4 regions of the Paenibacillus sp. tmac-D7 genome follow, and region 1 is predicted to be linked to each of the others. Evidence: riboswitches for the same ligand, from Rfam matches in the RefSeq annotation. Region 1 holds a riboswitch; each other region holds the start of a gene.
The links. Region 1 has a riboswitch for cobalamin ahead of FKP33_RS03685 (5-methyltetrahydropteroyltriglutamate--homocysteine S-methyltransferase). Riboswitches for the same ligand answer to the same signal wherever they lie in the genome.

Region 1 (4,209 bases):
TATTGTTATATTATATGACGTAAAAAACCTGATTTCATTATCATCATTCAACAATTAATGGGGATTTTTATTGTGTCTTTTTAACAAAAAACGATTGATTATAAATATTGTGTCATTTTTTATTACATTGAAATCGTTTGTAAAATCATATGTGCAAAAAAAATAGACCTTTTTCCGGATATTCCGGAATAGAGTCTACTGCTTGTTTTTAACGCTTTCCTGACTAAAAAAGAGGGACCCTAGTCCCTCTTTCCGGTTAAAGATTGATTCAAAATTTGCATTTTTTCAATTTGATCTTTCGTTTCCTTCGTCCCTAAAGCGTGAATTTTTCGATAGATTTCTTGTAAGGCCATATCGTATCCGACGTTGGCCTGGTCGTAATGATAAGGAATGCCTGCCGCATGCGCTCTCCAAAAAGTGTCTATCTCGAAATCTTCCTCGACTTCAAACAACTCCTGAAGCTGCTTAATTTCTTCGTCGGTTGCCTCGATTTCTAATTCATAGGCGGCATCGCCTTGATTAGACATGATCGACCTGGATTGAACCGATACATAATACTTATTTCTCTCCATGTTAGTCCTCCGCGTTAATAAAAATAATACATCCAAATAGCGGCTCCGATCGCAAGAACAATCGGAAACAGCACATAAGCTATCATCATGGGGTTAGCGATGAAGTAATGCTTGACTGAAGTGGGATTCACTCCTTTATCCATTTCTTTGGTTCGCTGCCTCCGGATCAATACAATGGAAGCGATCAAAGAAATAACGATGATCAAGTAAGCCAAAGAAAGCAAAATTTTCAACATCGCATTATCGGACTCCTTAATTTAAAATTATTGTTATTTATTTTTCGTTAAAGAGATAAAAATTATGATTGACGGTTGACTCCTCAATCGGACTATTATTTGGAAAAAAATAAAAAACCTTGATTTCTCAAGGTTTTGTCACACCATTCCCGTATTAATTCCAAACGTCTTGTGCAATATTAACGACAAGACGTATTTTGTCCCACTGCTCCTCTTCCGTGAGAAGATTGCCTTCTTCCGTTGAAGCAAAACCGCATTGGGGGCTTAAGCAGAGCTGATCCAAGCTTACATACTGGGCAGCTTCATGAATTCTTGCTTTGATACGCTCCGGATTTTCCAGTTCACCGAATTTGGACGTGATTAATCCTAATACAAGTTGGATATCCTTTCTATTTACATGACGTAAAGGTTCAAATCCGCCGGATCGCTCATCATCAAATTCTAAAAACAGTCCGTCTACCTTGAGTTTGCCAAAAATAAATTCGGATACGCGATCATACCCGCCACTGGCCACATAAGTAGATTTAAAATTGCCCCTGCATATGTGCATCGTAATCTTCATATCTTCCGGCTTATTGGCTATCGATTCGTTAATAGCCCTGGTGAACAGCTGTGCTAATTGTTCCGCAGAAAAGCCTCTTGCCGCAATTTGTTCCTGACCTTTCTCGGAGAAAAATACGGACCACGAGGTATCATCCAATTGTAAATAGCGGCAACCAGCATCGTAGAAAGCCTGAATCGCTTTTTGATAAGCTGCGATCAAATCATTAAAAAATTCATCATAATTCGGATAAACGTCTTCTTCAATATGCCCTCTAAAAAATAACATGTTCGGACTAGGAATTGTAAATTTAGCAACATGCTTGCCTGCAATTTGATGAAGGAATTTATAATCCTCGATCATAGGATGGTTATGAAAATCTACTTTACCTGTTACTTTCACTCCGTGAGCTTTGGTTTGAACACCCTGAAATTGAATCCCTTGCTCCGTTTCATAGAGCTCAACACCAACAAGCTGCGATAGAAAATCGAAATGCCACCAAGCGCGTCGAAACTCACCGTCCGTCACAGCGGCCAAGCCCAATTTTTTTTGCATGTCAACAAGCCGGACGATTTCTTCATCTTCAATGATACGCAATTGCTCTGCTGTAATTTCCCCATTTTGCTTTTGTAAACGCGCCTGTTTAAGTCGCTCCGGTCTTAAAAAACTACCTACATGATCTGCCCGGAATGGTCCTTTAGCCAGTACTGCCGTCATTTTGCACATCTCCTCTTCTAAAATAGGATGTAGTGAAGCCGGATTCACTCCACATAGGATGATCCAAATGAAAAACCATGCAAAAAAGACATCTTCACCTCAACAAAAAGAAGGAAAAGATGCCTATGATTGCATGTGAACAAGCAGCGGCTCGTCTTTAACACTTTCCTATCTTCCGTAGGTTAAAGCAGTGTTGTCAGAACAGGCAGGTCTCCTGGCTCCGGAATTCACATCATCAGCGGCCTTCCCGATCCACGTTTATCAAGATCAGTGGCAGTATAGCTGAGACTCCTCCGTTACAGTGGCGGGACCGCGTCGGCTTTGCACCGGACTTCCCTATTAAGCTTTAGCTATGGCTAGAGCACCTTGTTCCCACAGGTTTTCAGTTGTAATTAATTAAGATCTTATCCTATTATCCTGTTAATATCAAGTTAGAATATAGCACAGCGATGCTTTATTACATGACTTATGTGGTTGTTCATCTAGCATGCGCTTGCGGCAGATCAGGGAGCTCATTCACCGAAATAACTTCATCGGTTTTCTTTTGGGGCTTCTGCCAATATTGATCGCTACCTGGCAGATCATCGAACCATGCCGCATCTTCAGGGCAATCCAACACTATGAACTTGCCGTATTCGTTATCCCGCGACTGGTGATATTTCAGATAGGCCTTTCCGTTATCAATAGCCAGAATTTCGATTTTGCCGGAGGTGTGACTCATGGATAGACGCACCCTTTTACCTAAGCCTGAAGTGCGCGCCTTGGCTTCTTCCACGATTCGGTACACTTGCTGCAGCGGCAGAACGAACTCGCGATTGCCGGCCACCGGACGATTGACGAAGAAATAATAGGGGGTTACGCCGGCCCATGACAGCTTATCCAGCAGCTCTGCCAATCGTTCGGGGTTATCGTTGATCCCTCTAAGAATAGGCGTCTGATTGACAACAATAGCGCCGGCTTGATGAAGAGCTTCAAAGCCTTTCTTGGCTTCGGCGGTAATCTCGCGAGGATGATTGATATGCGCCATCACATAAATCCGCTGGTTTACGTTTGAATGACGGCGGATGACTTCCAGCAATCGTTCGTCTTCATAAATCCGCATCGGATTAAAAACAGGTATTTTCGAACCGAGCCTTATAATTTTAACATGGTCGATTTCTCTTAACCGGCTCAGGATGCTTTCCAATTTGGCTGTTGCCAGAATCAAGCTATCTCCTCCGGTAAGCAGCACGTTGTTAATTTCCGGATGACTCGCAATGTAGGCTAGACCGGGATCCATATCTTTCGTCGCTTCATGAACGTCATTGCGAAAGAGTCGCTTCCGGAAACAATATCGGCAGTATGCACCGCATACTTCAGAAACCAGCAAGAGAGCCGTAGTCCGATATTTGTGCTGGCAGCCCGGCACTACGTAATTGGTATCCTCATCGGAGGCATCCCAACGCCCATATTCGGATAACTCCCCTTCATTAGGGATGACCAGCTTTCGGATCGGATCTTCAGGATCGTCCCAATCAATCAGGTTCAAATAATAGTCGTTCACCCGAAATACAAACTTATCTGTAATCGGTTTAAGCTTCTTTCTTTCATCCTCAGGAATTTCCAGTATCTTATCAATATCCGTTATATATTTCGGCTGTGTCATATTTGCTCCTCCTACTACGAGTTTTTTCAAACCACAGACCTGATCTGGTTCCCTCCTTTTCCTGGAATAAACGATTTGTGCTTTCTTTTAACAAGTAAAACAAAAAAGACCCGATCGAGACGAACGATATCGCAGCATGGCGATAACCGATCGTCATTCGAAGGGTCTTCAAACAAACAAAAAGACCCTGATCTCGGGTCAATAGATGCAGGTTAATGCAGACCCATCTCCTGCTGACGAGGTTAGCTGCCGGGCTCGGGAAAGATGGTTCCCTACATCGTTACATGATTCGCCCCAATTACATTGGTTCCCCCGCTTTCCGATTCGAAAACCGGAAATTAAGCGTACGTTTATGATATACAAACATTTTTGATAAGTCAAGGAAATATGTTTATCTGGTTTCCCGATGTAAGGTGTGTCTTTGGAGACGCGGACAATATTTGCGCATTTCCAATCGTCCGGTTTGATTCTTTTTGTTTTTTGTCGTCGTATAGTTAC
Region 2 (4,209 bases), on a different contig from region 1:
TTGCGGCTGGGTGTGATCGTGCAATCCTTATCTTTTCAGGCAACCTGGTACACCGTTTACAGTATTCCCTTGCTGATCGCTTTAGGCGGCCTCGGGCTGGCCGATTCGTGGGGGGAACGCGCCGGGGCGGGCCTTCTTGTGCTGGCGGCGTTCGCCGGGACGGGCTTGTATTTTCATCGAACGGTGCTTCAAAGCTTGAAGAGCTGGATGGGCCGCATGAAAGCCATTTCTTCCGGCAAGCTGATGCCCGCTTCGGCAGGCTCCAGGCGCAATGAGCTCGGACAAGTTACGTTTGAGATCAACAAAATTGTGATAGGGATGAGAGCGATCTTGTCCGACATGAAGGAGGCTTCCTCCACCGTGAATAAGATCGGGTCCGAGCAGGCCGACGAAATTCGGCAGCTGCTGTCTTCGGCTGAGCAGCTGGTAGCGAGCATGCAGGAAGTGAGCGCGGGAGCGAATGACCAGCTGCAGCTCATCGAACTTAACGGCAGCCGGATGCAGCAGATTCACGACAGAGTCAGCCGGGCCGGTCAAGACATGGAGCTTTCGGGCAAGATATCCGAGGAGGCCCGGACATCGTCGCATGCCGGGCTGGAGAAGACGCTGGAATTGCGCAATGACATGAATGACCTGCAGGAAACGAGCAAGCGGAGCGTGAGCTCGATGGAAGAGCTGGAGCGGCAATTGCAAGAAATGAGAGAGTTCATCTTGTACATGCGTGAAATTGCCGAACAGACGAACCTGCTCGCGCTGAACGCCGCGATTGAGGCTGCGAGGGCCGGCGAAGAAGGCAGAGGATTCGGGGTCGTTGCCGGCGAAGTGAGGAAGCTTGCCGTTACATCCAATGAGGTAGCGGAACGCGCGATCGGGCTGACGCACAATATGGCGCTGAAATCGAAAGAAGCCGCGGATGCGGTGAAAGCGGAACGGCTTGCCGTAGAACGGGGAATCCGAAGGATTGGCCAATTGAGCGATATGATTCGCCTTGTGGCCGACAAGTGCCGCCTGACTGCGGAGCAAGCGTCCGCGCATTCTGCGGAGATGCGTGAAATTCAGCTTGGGCTTCATTCGATGGAAAGCAGCATGCAGGCGATTCGGGATATTTCTCAACAGTTCACTGCGTCCGCCCAAGCGATGGCGAGCAGCGGAGAACGGCATCACATGGCTACCGAGCTTATTGCGCAGCAAGCGGATTTGCTCAAAAGCATTTCCGGAAATCTGCAGAAAATTACCGGCCGGTTTGTGATGGAATCCTGAAGCCGCCCGCCGTAAGCGAGTGGATCGAAGCGTACGGCGAGATGAGGCCCCGCGTCAGGACCGCGGGCGGTTGGCCCGCAAGAAATAGTTGGACGATGCTTGGGGATCGTGTTATTCTTTGTACATAATTGAATCATTTGCTCGGGTAGATGTCGAACGGGAGGCTAGCCATGCCGGCGTTCGGCGAACAGGGAAGTCCGGTGAGAATCCGGCACGGTCGCGCCACTGTAAGCGGGGAGCGGCTTCCATGATGTCACTGTCCTTCAGTTGGTTTAGGGGGGGCGGTTGGGATGACGGAAGTCCGGCTTCGATCCGCAAGTCAGGATATCTGTCTAACCCGAGAACACCGTCGCCTACGCGAAATTAGGAGAAGGGGGAACGGCAATCCGTCAGGAACGTAATATTGCCTGCAGGTTCATGCGTATCGGCATCCCTTCATAGAGAAGGGGTGCTTTTTTAGTTTAAGGAAGGTCAGTTTCAAGAGAGGGGAACAGGACAACAGATGAAGAGTAACAGATGGATCAACAAGATAAGCATGGTCCTGCTAAGCTGGTGCTTGCTCATATCCATGCTTGGCGGGCTGGCGCCTGCGTATGCGGATGGAGCGGGGAGAGGGCTTGTCACGGTTCCTCAGGCTATAGACGATGCGGCCGGCTACATCCTGGATGCGAATGGAGGCGCGCTTTCCGATTGGGATGCTTATGCGCTGGCTGCAGCCGGGAAGCAGGTGCCGGCTTCGTATTTATCATCCGTCCGCGAGCAGCTTCAGCAGAACGGCGGACGTTACAGCAAGGTAACGGACTATGCCCGGATTGCGTTAGGCGTAAAGTCGGCCGGAGGAAACCCCGAGCAGATCGCGGCCGGGTCTAGTTCGTACAACCTTATTGAGGGCATTTATAACAGCGATGTGCTGACTGCCCAGGGAACGAACGGCGCGATTTATGCGCTGCTGGCCTTGAGCGGCGATGCTTATCACATTCCGTTAACCGCGAAGTGGAATCCCGATAAAATCGTGGCATGGCTGCTCGCGCAGCAAAATGCGGACGGCGGATGGCCGCTTGGGGCCGGAGGGCCGAGCAGCATCGACATTACAGCGTCTGCTGTGAACGCCCTGGCCGCTCATACCGCGCACACCGGTGTCCGGCCGGCGATGGACCGCGGCATTCAATGGCTGTCCTCGCAGCAATTAGCGAACGGCGGATTTTCGGAGTATGGGGAAAATGCGGAAAGCACCGCACAGGTCATTCTCGCGTTGTCCGCTGCCGGACTCGACGCGCGCAGTTCAGGCTTCGCGAAGGCGAACGGCAACCCGCTTACCTATTTATTCGGTTACCGGCAAGGCGACGGCGGATTTGCCCATGTGGCCGGCGGTTCTTCCGACGGATGGGCCACGGTGCAATCGCTTGTGGCGCTGGCGGCCTTCCATACGGCTGTCAACGGTGACAGCGGATCGTATGAGGCGATCCTGACCACAGGGGGCGGAGCGCCTGCCGCAGCTCGCGTGACGGTTCATGTGGAAGGCCCCGCCGGTACGATCGCCGAAGGCTCCGCCGTTGCGGGGACTGCCTATGAGGCTGTGGCTCAAGTGCTGCATGCGCAGGGGGTTCCTTTTCCAGAGAGCGACGGCCATTTCATTCATACGATCAACGGAATTTCCGGTAAAAGCGACTACAGCACCTGGTGGGGGTACAATGTCAAACGCCAGGGCTCCTGGGATTATGCCCGCACGAATAACCTGGGCATGGCTGACTACTCCCTGCGTAACGGCGATGACATTTATTTGTACTATACAGGCATAAGTACCGCATTGGTGGATTCGATTAAGGTGGAGCCGGCGATGCCGGTTGAAGGCCAGGCAGTAACGGTTCAGGTCTATCGGTCGGTATGGGATTATGACGTTACAAGGGACGAGGTCGTCACGGTTGCCGCCAGCGTTTATGTAGAATTGGGCGGGCGTAAGGTGGAGACGGACGCAAACGGATACGCGTTGTTCCCGTCCGGCTTGCCCGGCGGCACCTATCAAGCGGTTGTAACAGGCTATCAAGACGTGCTTGCGCCGAAGATCGTCAAGGATTCCAAGACGATTCAGGTCGGAACGGCGGCGATTCAAATTGAAGGAGCTTCAGGCACTTATGCCGAAGGGAAGGCGAGTTCTCCGAATTTGCTGGAAAGCGTTGTGCGGCTTCTAGATGCCAACCAGGTTCCTTACGAGCTTGAACACGCCAGCTTCGGAACGTACATCCAATCCGTCGGCGCTGATGCCGGGGCTTGGCTCTATGCGATCTACCGCCAAGGCAAGTGGAATCCGGGAATGGTCGGCGCGGATCAATATACGCTGCAGCCGGGGGACCGGGCGGTCGTTTATATTAGCGGATTCGACGCGGAGTGGAACTCGTCGACGTATTTGGTCGATTCGATTGCCTTGAATCCTGCACAGCCTAAGGCTAACGAATCGTTCACCGTTACGGTGAAGAAGACGCTCGCGGACAATAAGCCGGCTTCTCCCGCAGCCGGCATTCAAGTGAAGATCGGAAGCTTGACCGCCACAACAAGCAGTGAAGGCATCGCCACATTCGCCGGATTGCCTGCAGGAACCTATACCCTCGATATATCAGGCTATGTGACCGGTGAGGCGCCGAAAGTGGTACATACCTCGCAACCGGTGACGATTCAACCGAGAACCGGGGGCGGAACAGACGGAGGAACGGGTCCTGTCGTCAATCCGGTCGTATATGTGTCCGTAACCGGGGACAGCAGCATGGGGACGATCCTGCCTTCGACCTCGGTTTCCTTGCAGAGCGGCGACACGCCTTATTCCATTCTGATCCGGGCCCTGGGCGCAGGCCGCGTTCAATCGTCCGGCTCGGGCTCGACGGCTTACGTCCAAGGCATTGACGGACTGCGGGAATTCGACCGGGGGCCGCTAAGCGGCTGGATGTACGCGGTCAA
Region 3 (4,209 bases), on a different contig from region 1:
GGATACTGCTGGAATTCGAAATTCTTCACGGCACGGACCTGCATAAGCCTAAAACCGAGGAGCAAGTGCTCGAATTTCTGTACCGCAACGCCTGGCAGCTTCATCAGTTGGCCGAAGGCATGCAGGGAAGCTTCGAGGATTACATGGTGAAGTTTAAAATGATGTGCGACTTTCTGCGTTACTTTAATTCCGTCGTTGTCATTCCGAATCGTTCGTAGAGGGAAGGGCTTGCGGCGGGAAGAAACGTGTATCTATCCCGGGCCGTCCACGAGGAACGGGGGAATCCCTATGAAAAACGTACCAGGGGGAGGGGAACAGCCTTGTTACCGATGGAACAGGAAACGATGGCGCTGCTCGTCGGCGGTTTCGGCATCGTCATGGGCATTTCGTTTGTTTTTGTCATTTTGCTTTGGATAAAAGGGCGAAAAGAAGTATACCGCAGCGCCTTCGGGTGGGTGATCGCGCATTTCGTGGTGTTCAGCGCAGCGGTGGCCTGCTGTCTGAAGGCGATCGGCACGAGGCCGACGCACCCTTCGATGGCTTCGGAAGGAAACTCGCTGTGGCTCGGCATTGGCGGCGTTCTGTGGGCGGCCTCCATGCTGATCTTGCTCGGCGCGATCGCCGCATTCACGGCACGGGATACACATCGCGGGGAGTAACGTTAAGAGGCTCAGCTCTTTCGCTGCCCGGGGCCCCAGATCGCTTCCTTCTCCGCTTTTGACAAGTTCCGTCTGACAAGCTGATACGACTCTTCAAGCATGTTCTCAAGCTCCTCATCCGCCAGCTTTCCGTTCAAGATGACGGTATTCCAATGCCTTTTGTTCATATGATATCCCGGCAGCACGGTGTCTGGATACGTCTGGCGCATCAGCCAGATTGTGTCCGGATCGGCCTTCAGATTGACGCTCGGGACGCCGGATTGATGGCCTAATAAGGCGAACATTTTGCTGCCGACATAAAGCACCGGAAGATCGGGCTCGAACGGGTACCGCAGACTGGTTCCGGGTTTCTTCAACGCCAGGGCGATCAATAACTCGTGATTCATTTGACAAGAGGCTCCTTTCAGCGGCGGTTTTGCCTTTATTTCAGCATATCCGATCCCGGCTCTGATGAAAAGCCATAACCGCAGCTGGCCGAAGACTTGCGTGACCACGGGGCATAGGCATCAGGTCGGGCGCCCAGCGCGGCGACAAAAGCGGCAAGCACTCCTGACGCGTGTCATCTCAACCTCCCGCATCAAGCTCCCTTTCCGACAAAGAGTTGGACAGTCTTGAAATAATCGTGCTATCATGGGAGTTGATTATCAAAGAAATGCGTGAATACGTACCTAATTTTATATTGAGTTCAGAGAACAGGTGCCGATATGCCGCCATTGCGCGTATCGGCTTAATAGGGAAGCCGGTGTAAGTCCGGCACGGTCCCGCCACTGTAAGCGAGGAGCTTTTTCCGATCCAGGCCACTGTCGATTCGTCGATGGGAAGGCGCGTGAAAAAGCGATGAGACGCAAGTCAGGAGACCTGCCTGTTTTCCGCTGCCTTGTCACGATCGAACGCGACGAGAGCGGCAAAGTCACCAGAAAGCCTACGCGGATAGGGGGGTGTACGGGAATGGGTTCAGGCGTACTGCGGGTTAGAGCCAAGCGCTTGCCGTCATATTCGGCAAACGCGCGGGAATTTACCCCGGCAGCAGCCGGTTCACTTTATCGTCAAGCATCTTTCCGAGAGGAAGGATGCTTTTTTTGCGTGGGTTGGTTTGTTTGATGGTTCCGCTATTATCGTTCAGCGACTGGAAGGGAGGACGAAACGATGAAAGGCAAGCTATCGGTTATCGGATTTGGCCCCGGCAGCTTCGAGCATATGACGCAAGCGGCGAAAGAAGCGATCATGGAGAGCGAGGTCATCATCGGCTACAACACATACGTGGATTTGATCCGCGGTTTACTGAGCGGGCAGCATATCGTACGTACCGGGATGACCGAGGAGGTCAGCCGGGCGCAGGAGGCGGTTCGGCAGGCGCAGGCCGGCCGGAAAGTCGCGGTTATCTCGAGCGGGGACGCGGGGGTGTACGGGATGGCCGGCCTCGTCTACGAAGTATTGATGGAGCAAGGCTGGCGTCGGGACACCGGTGTCAACGTGGAGGTGATTCCGGGCATCTCGGCGATCAACTCGACGGGTTCGCTGCTTGGCGCGCCGATCATGCACGATGCCTGCACGATCAGCCTGAGCGACCATTTGACGCCCTGGGACCTCATTATTAGGCGGGTCGAAGCGGCGGCGGCGGCCGACTTCGTCATCGCGTTATATAACCCGCGAAGCGGCCGGCGCACCCGGCAAATCGTCGAGACGCGCAGCGTGCTGCTGCGTTACCGGTCGCCGCAAACGCCGGTTGGTATTGTCAAAAGCGCCTACCGGGACCGGGAAGAGATTGCCATCACGACGCTCGAACGCATGCTGGAGCACGACATCGGCATGCTGACGACGGTTATTATCGGCAACTCGGCGACGGTCGTCTACGACGGTCTGATGATTACGCCGCGCGGCTACCAGCGCAAGTATACGCTCGGCGCGGACGTGCAGCCGTTGAAGCCGCATGAGCGGCTGCGCGCCGAGGCGGAGCCGTGGTCGCTCGAAGCGCGGGAAGGCGCTGTTGCGACGGCGGAGCGAGAGCCGGCAGCGGGAGCGGCGAAGAGCGAAGCGGCTGCCGCAGAGGCGACGGCTGCGAAGGAAGCGGAGGGCGCAGCGGGGGACGCTGCCGCGTCGCCGCTAGCGTTGGCGCTCGAGGCGCTGCGGCTCGTGGAGACGCAGCGCGGTGCGGCGAACGCCGGAGCGCCGGCCGAGACGCCGTCCTGGCAGCGCGAAAGCGATCCGTTCCGGCGGCGGGAGATTCTCGAGTTCGCCGTCAGCCCCGGGCTCGCGGAGAAGAGATTGACGGCCGCCCAACTGACGCTGCTGGCCGACATCGTGGGCGAAGACGGTTCGATTGAATATACGCCGCATCATCAATGGCTTGTGAGGCTCGTGACTTCGGAGCCGCAGCAGGCGGTATCGCGGCTGGAGGCGGCTGGGCTGCTGCTGGCGCCGGTCGGCGATGTCGCGCAAATCAAGGCATGCGATTTTTGCAATATGGACAAAGCGGATTCGGTTCCTTACCTGGAGGATCTGCAGCAGCGAATCGGCGGCCTGAAGGTGCCAAAGGAGCTGCGCATCGGTTTCAACGGCTGCGGAATGGCTTGTTACGGCGCGGTGCGGGAAGATATCGGCATCGTGTACCGCAAGGAAAAGTTCGATCTGTTCCTCGGCGGCAAAACGGTAGGCCGCAACGCTCATCCGGGCATCCCGGTGGCTGAAGGCGTAGAGCCGGATCGCTTGCTGGAGACGGTGGAGCGGATCGTCAGGCGGTATGCGGATGAGGCCCATCCGAACGAGCGTTTTCATAAATATTATAGCCGGATCAAGGAGCTTGAAGGATATCGTTACCGGGAAGTGCCGGTGTTCAAGATTGAAAATGCCGTCTGCGGCGATTAAACGAAGGGAGGCGGATCGTAGATGGACGCCTTGTTATTTGTCGGTCACGGAAGCCGTGATCCGGAAGGAAACGAAGAGGTGCGCGCCTTTGTCCGTTCGGTGGAGAACGGGCTGGATGTGCCGATTGTAGAAACATGTTTTTTGGAGTTCGAGTCCCCTTCCATGCGGGAAGGCTTTGCCGCGTGCGTCGCCCGGGGGGCGACCCGGGTTGGCGTTGTGCCGATTACGCTGTTTGCGGCGGGACATGCGAAGCTCCATATTCCGGCGGCTATGGATGAGGCGAAGCGTCAGTTTCCCGGTGTCGAATTTATTTACAGCCGACCGATCGGCGTGCACGAGCTGGCGCTGGATATTTTGCAGACCCGGCTGGCGGAGGCCGGTGTCGACGGTTTGATCGAATCGCCGGATACGGCGCTGCTATTGATCGGAAGAGGAAGCAGCGACGCCGATGCGAACAGCGATTTGTTTAAAATATCCCGGTTGCTGTGGGAACGGCTCAACGTGCAATGGGTCGAGACGGCGTTCATCGGCGTAACCGCCCCGCGGGCCGACGAAGGCGTGGACCGCTGTGTCAGGCTGGGCGCGAAACGCATCGTGCTGCTGCCGTACTTTTTGTTCACGGGCGTACTGATCAAGAGGCTGGAGCAGCTGACGGCCTCGTTCGCGGAGACGTATCCGGACCGCG
Region 4 (4,209 bases), on a different contig from region 1:
GGCGGCCGTGACCGCGGTCGGCGTGTTTCTATTGTTTATGGAGCTCGGGATCGGCCGGAAGTCTCCGGACTCGCAGCAAACCGCCGCGAAATCGGGCCAGAGCTCCGCTTTGCCGGAGACGCCGTCCGCAGCGAACCCGGTACCCGCGACACCGGCTGAGCCTCAGTCATCGTCGGAGGCGCAACCCGGAGAAGGTCAAGCCGTCACAGCGCCGCAGCTGGTCGGTCTAAGCAAAGAAGAAGCGGAGAAACAGGCGCTGGCCGCCGGTCTTCGGTACCAGTTTTATATGGAGAAAAACCCGCATTCGGCAAATACGGTGTTTCGTCAAAGTCCTGCGCCGGGCACTCCGCTCCAGAAAGGCGACAATGTATCGTTCTGGGTAAGCAAAGGGCCTTAAGCAGACGAAGAAGGACGGGAATTCCGGGCGTCAAGACGCACCGGATATCCCGTCCTTCTTCTCTTTGTCGATCGCTTCAGACATTGTTTTATCGGTTAGATGGGCGTAAATTTGTGTCGTTTCGGGCGAGGCGTGACCGAGCTGCTCCTGCGTTTTGTACAGATCGTTGCGCAAGTAATAGTCCGTCGCGAACGAATGGCGCAGTTTATGAACCGATAAGTAAGGTTTGCCGAATCTTTTGGCATATTTGATCACCATTTCCTGAATCGCCCGTTTGGTCATACGCTCGCCTTCCTGTTTGCCGTTAGCCAAAGCAAGGAAGAGCGCCTTCTCGCGTTTCGGCGCTTTGTAGACAGAGCTGCGAAGCTCCAAATAACAGGCCAGATCATCTACCGCGTCCTGCCGGAAATAGACGGGCGTTTTGAACGTCTCGTCGTTCTTGCCTTTGCGGAACGCATAAATAAGCTTCTTCTTCAAATCGACGTCCTCGACGTTCAGGTTAACGACCTCCGACACGCGCAGTCCGGAGTTGAGGATGAGGCTCACGAGACAGGCATCGCGTGTTTTATTGATCTCGTAAGCATAGGTCGCCTGCTTGTTCGATGCCACGTCTTGGCCGTAGCCCGTCTTCACATAGTCGATAAACTCGGCGATCTCCGCCTCCTGCAGCAGCTTGCCTTCGAGCTTGGCCGCCGAGTCTTTCGGTTTATGCGTCCGTTTAATTTCCACCTTCGCCATGACATTGCGCTTGAGCAGCGGGTAGAAATTCTCGTCCTCGGCGATTTGACTCAAATAATGAAACAACGAGCGCAGCGAGGACAGCTTGCGGGAAATGGTCGTTTTCGAATTGGCGTTCGTTTTGCGCATGGCGAGGAACATCTTGTAATGATCGATGCTCTCCATATGCAGCCGCTCGAGATCGAGGAGCGGCACATCTTTCATTTGTCCGGCCGTACTCAACCCTTCGGCGAGCAGCCAGCCGAAGAATGTCTCGTAATCCCTCACATATTCGAGCAGGGAAGAGGGAGACAAGTCGGGCAGTTTATAATTAATGAATTTCTCCACGTACCAGGGCATCAGCGGGATTTTTTTCTCCAGCTCCAAACGGTCTTTGACTTTGATTACGTTCATCGGGCCACGCTCCTTAACTGCCTGTATTCAGCAATTAGTTAACATAATTATAATTATGTATTGTTTTGTTGGTTGACAGCTGCTTGAACCGATCGCTGTACCCGTTATTTTATCACAATTGCAGGAAATCGGTTAGATATGGGGGTTGAATTCACAGGCAGGTTCGTGTACATTAAGGCTAGTCTTACACAAGTGCATATTGTGGGAACAGGTGCTTCAACTTCAGGTTGAAGCTTAATAGGGAAGTTCGGTGCAAATCCGATGCGGTCCCGCCACTGTAACAGCGTAGTTCGCAGCCACGAAGCCACTGATTCGCAACCAGATCGGGAAGGCAGCTTGCGGGCGTCGATGCTGGTAGCCAGGAGACCTGCCTGTTCTGACGACACTGATATACCTACGGACGATAGGGAGGTGTTAGGAAGCTGCTGCGATCGGTTTTCGTACGGAGGGTGAATGGCCCCTTTCGTTCCGAAAGTTTATCAGGATAAGAAGCATTTCTAACCGTCTACGGTTGGGAATGCTTTTTTTGTTGCACAAATTCATGGGAGGAGATTAAATGAAATCATCCAAAGTCTTGTCAATGATCGCGGTTATCATCGGATTTATCGTTTATTTTGTCGTGAACGAGCCGCAATCTGCTAATGCGATGCACATCATGGAGGGATTCTTGCCGCCAGGATGGGCGATCTTCTGGTGGGCGGTGTTTATCCCGTTCTTCGTGCTCGGCGTCCGCGCCATTGCCCGGATCACGAAGACGTCGCCGGAATTGAAGCTGCTGCTCGGTCTGGCGGCTGCGTTCACGTTCGTACTGTCCGCCTTGAAGCTTCCTTCGGTTACAGGCAGCAGCTCTCATCCGACCGGAACCGGTCTCGGCACCGTGATGTTCGGGCCGCTGCCGATGAGCGTGCTCGGTTCGATCGTTCTGCTGTTCCAGGCTTTGCTGCTCGCACACGGGGGATTGACGACGCTGGGAGCCAATGCGTTTGCGATGGCGGTTGCCGGCCCGATCGTCGGGTTCTTCGCCTACAAATTCATGGTGAAGACGACGGGTAAAGAAGTGTGGGCCGTCTTCACGGCAGCCGCTCTAGCCGATTTGTCGACGTATTTGGTAACTTCCGTGCAGCTGGCTCTGGCGTTCCCTGCTGCAGAAGGGGGCGTTGCCGCCTCGTTCATGAAATTTTCGGGTATTTTCGCCATCACGCAAGTACCGCTTGCGATTAGCGAAGGACTGTTGACTGTGCTTGTCTGGAACTGGCTGCGGTTGCACCATGCCGAAGCTTTGTCGGTTGTGCGGCATACAACGAAAGGAGTCGATCATTCATGACCAAAAGGATGAAAAACGGGCTGCTTATCGCCGGCGTCGTGCTGCTGAGCACGCTTCCGCTGCTTCTTGTCGACGGAGAATTCGGGGGAGCCGACGGGGCGGCCGAGGATATGATCCGCCAGCTGTCGCCGGCCTACGAGCCTTGGTTTGCTCCGCTGCTGGAGCCGCCTGCGGAAACCGAGAGCATGCTGTTCGCTTTGCAGGCCGCCGTCGGCGCTGCCGTGATCGGGTATACGGTCGGGCTTTATAAAGGAAACGCCGCGAAATCTAAAAACCGATGATCCATACGATCGATAGCTTGTCGTATACCAATAAGCTGCGGCACGTTTCCCCGATGTGGAAATGCGGATTTACGGCCGTGCTGCTGACGCTTGCGTATGCGGCGCAGCCTGCGGTTCAGGCTGTGATCTTCTGTTGGATGCTGGTCTGGACGGTCGGTTACGCGGGTATCCCGTTAAAGACGTACAGCTGGTTGTTCGGCGCATCGTGCTTCTTTTATGTGACCAGCTTGCCGGCGTGGGTAATCGAGGCGGCTTCGTCCGCCGCAAGCGTCCGGCCGGATGCGCTGCTGGCTGTTCCGGTATTTCGCGGGTGGTTGTATATTTCACCGGCGGCCTTGGTTCAGGCGGTGGAAGTGTTCGTGCGGATAGCCGCCTGTGAAGCGTGTTTGCTGTTCATCGTCTTCACGATTCCGTTCCCGGAATTGATGCAGGTGATGAAGCGGCTTCGCATGCCTCAAGCCGTGCTTGAGCTGATGGTGATTACCTACCGGTTCTTGTTCCACCTTTCGGATGCCGCACAAGGAATGATCGCCGCGCAGCGGGCACGGGGCGGACACGCAGGCTTCTGGCGCACGCTGCGGGACGTCGCGGCCTTGCTCGTACAGCTGTTTGCCAAGACGATGCACCGTTATCGGGGGTTGTCACAGGGTCTTATGTCGCGGGGATTTACCGGAGAGCTTCACTTTATGCCTTACGAACCTAAGCCGATTCCAGGACGTTACGGAGCCGAAGGCATTCTCGGTGCTGCGACGCTCGCGCTGCTCAGTATTTGGCTTCGAGTGGGGGGAGTGTGAGAGGATGAAGCCGATATTGGAAGCTTCAGATGTCACGTTCACGTACCCGGGCACTCAAACGCCCTCTCTGCGTCAGCTGAATATACGTATACCTGAAGGAAAACGTACGGCAATTTGCGGACCTAACGGCTCGGGCAAATCTACGTTCTTCCTGCATGCCGTCGGTATTCACCGGCCGAAGTCCGGAACGATGCTTTGGAAGGATGCGCCTTACGTTTATAAGAACGAAGACCTGCAGCGGCTTCGCCGGCAAGTCGGTCTTGTGTTTCAAGACCCGGAGCA

Region 2: another riboswitch for cobalamin. It lies ahead of FKP33_RS17435 (S-layer homology domain-containing protein); the one in region 1 lies ahead of FKP33_RS03685 (5-methyltetrahydropteroyltriglutamate--homocysteine S-methyltransferase).
Region 3: another riboswitch for cobalamin. It lies ahead of cobJ (precorrin-3B C(17)-methyltransferase); the one in region 1 lies ahead of FKP33_RS03685 (5-methyltetrahydropteroyltriglutamate--homocysteine S-methyltransferase).
Region 4: another riboswitch for cobalamin. It lies ahead of FKP33_RS09665 (energy-coupling factor ABC transporter permease); the one in region 1 lies ahead of FKP33_RS03685 (5-methyltetrahydropteroyltriglutamate--homocysteine S-methyltransferase).

Annotation. Positions count from the first base shown of each region.
Region 1 covers NZ_VIDW01000003.1:203,164-207,372, reverse strand. Annotated here, with positions in the region: gene FKP33_RS03695 (hypothetical protein) at 240-572, opposite strand; gene FKP33_RS03690 (hypothetical protein) at 587-808, opposite strand; gene FKP33_RS03685 (5-methyltetrahydropteroyltriglutamate--homocysteine S-methyltransferase) at 963-2,066, opposite strand; cobalamin riboswitch at 2,254-2,451, opposite strand; gene FKP33_RS03680 (KamA family radical SAM protein) at 2,545-3,711, opposite strand; cyclic di-AMP (ydaO/yuaA leader) riboswitch at 3,930-4,066, opposite strand; gene rpmG (50S ribosomal protein L33) at 4,103-4,209, opposite strand, start outside.
Region 2 covers NZ_VIDW01000026.1:2,292-6,500, reverse strand. Annotated here, with positions in the region: gene FKP33_RS17440 (methyl-accepting chemotaxis protein) at 1-1,260, shown strand, start outside; cobalamin riboswitch at 1,391-1,610, shown strand; gene FKP33_RS17435 (S-layer homology domain-containing protein) at 1,763-4,209, shown strand, end outside.
Region 3 covers NZ_VIDW01000012.1:52,066-56,274, reverse strand. Annotated here, with positions in the region: gene FKP33_RS10850 (hypothetical protein) at 1-218, shown strand, start outside; gene FKP33_RS10845 (hypothetical protein) at 321-659, shown strand; gene FKP33_RS10840 (MmcQ/YjbR family DNA-binding protein) at 671-1,045, opposite strand; cobalamin riboswitch at 1,337-1,539, shown strand; gene cobJ (precorrin-3B C(17)-methyltransferase) at 1,806-3,524, shown strand; gene FKP33_RS10830 (sirohydrochlorin chelatase) at 3,546-4,209, shown strand, end outside.
Region 4 covers NZ_VIDW01000010.1:91,325-95,533, reverse strand. Annotated here, with positions in the region: gene FKP33_RS09675 (PASTA domain-containing protein) at 1-397, shown strand, start outside; gene xerS (tyrosine recombinase XerS) at 428-1,528, opposite strand; cobalamin riboswitch at 1,721-1,917, shown strand; gene FKP33_RS09665 (energy-coupling factor ABC transporter permease) at 2,085-2,852, shown strand; gene FKP33_RS09660 (energy-coupling factor ABC transporter substrate-binding protein) at 2,849-3,133, shown strand; gene cbiQ (cobalt ECF transporter T component CbiQ) at 3,130-3,927, shown strand; gene FKP33_RS09650 (energy-coupling factor ABC transporter ATP-binding protein) at 3,932-4,209, shown strand, end outside.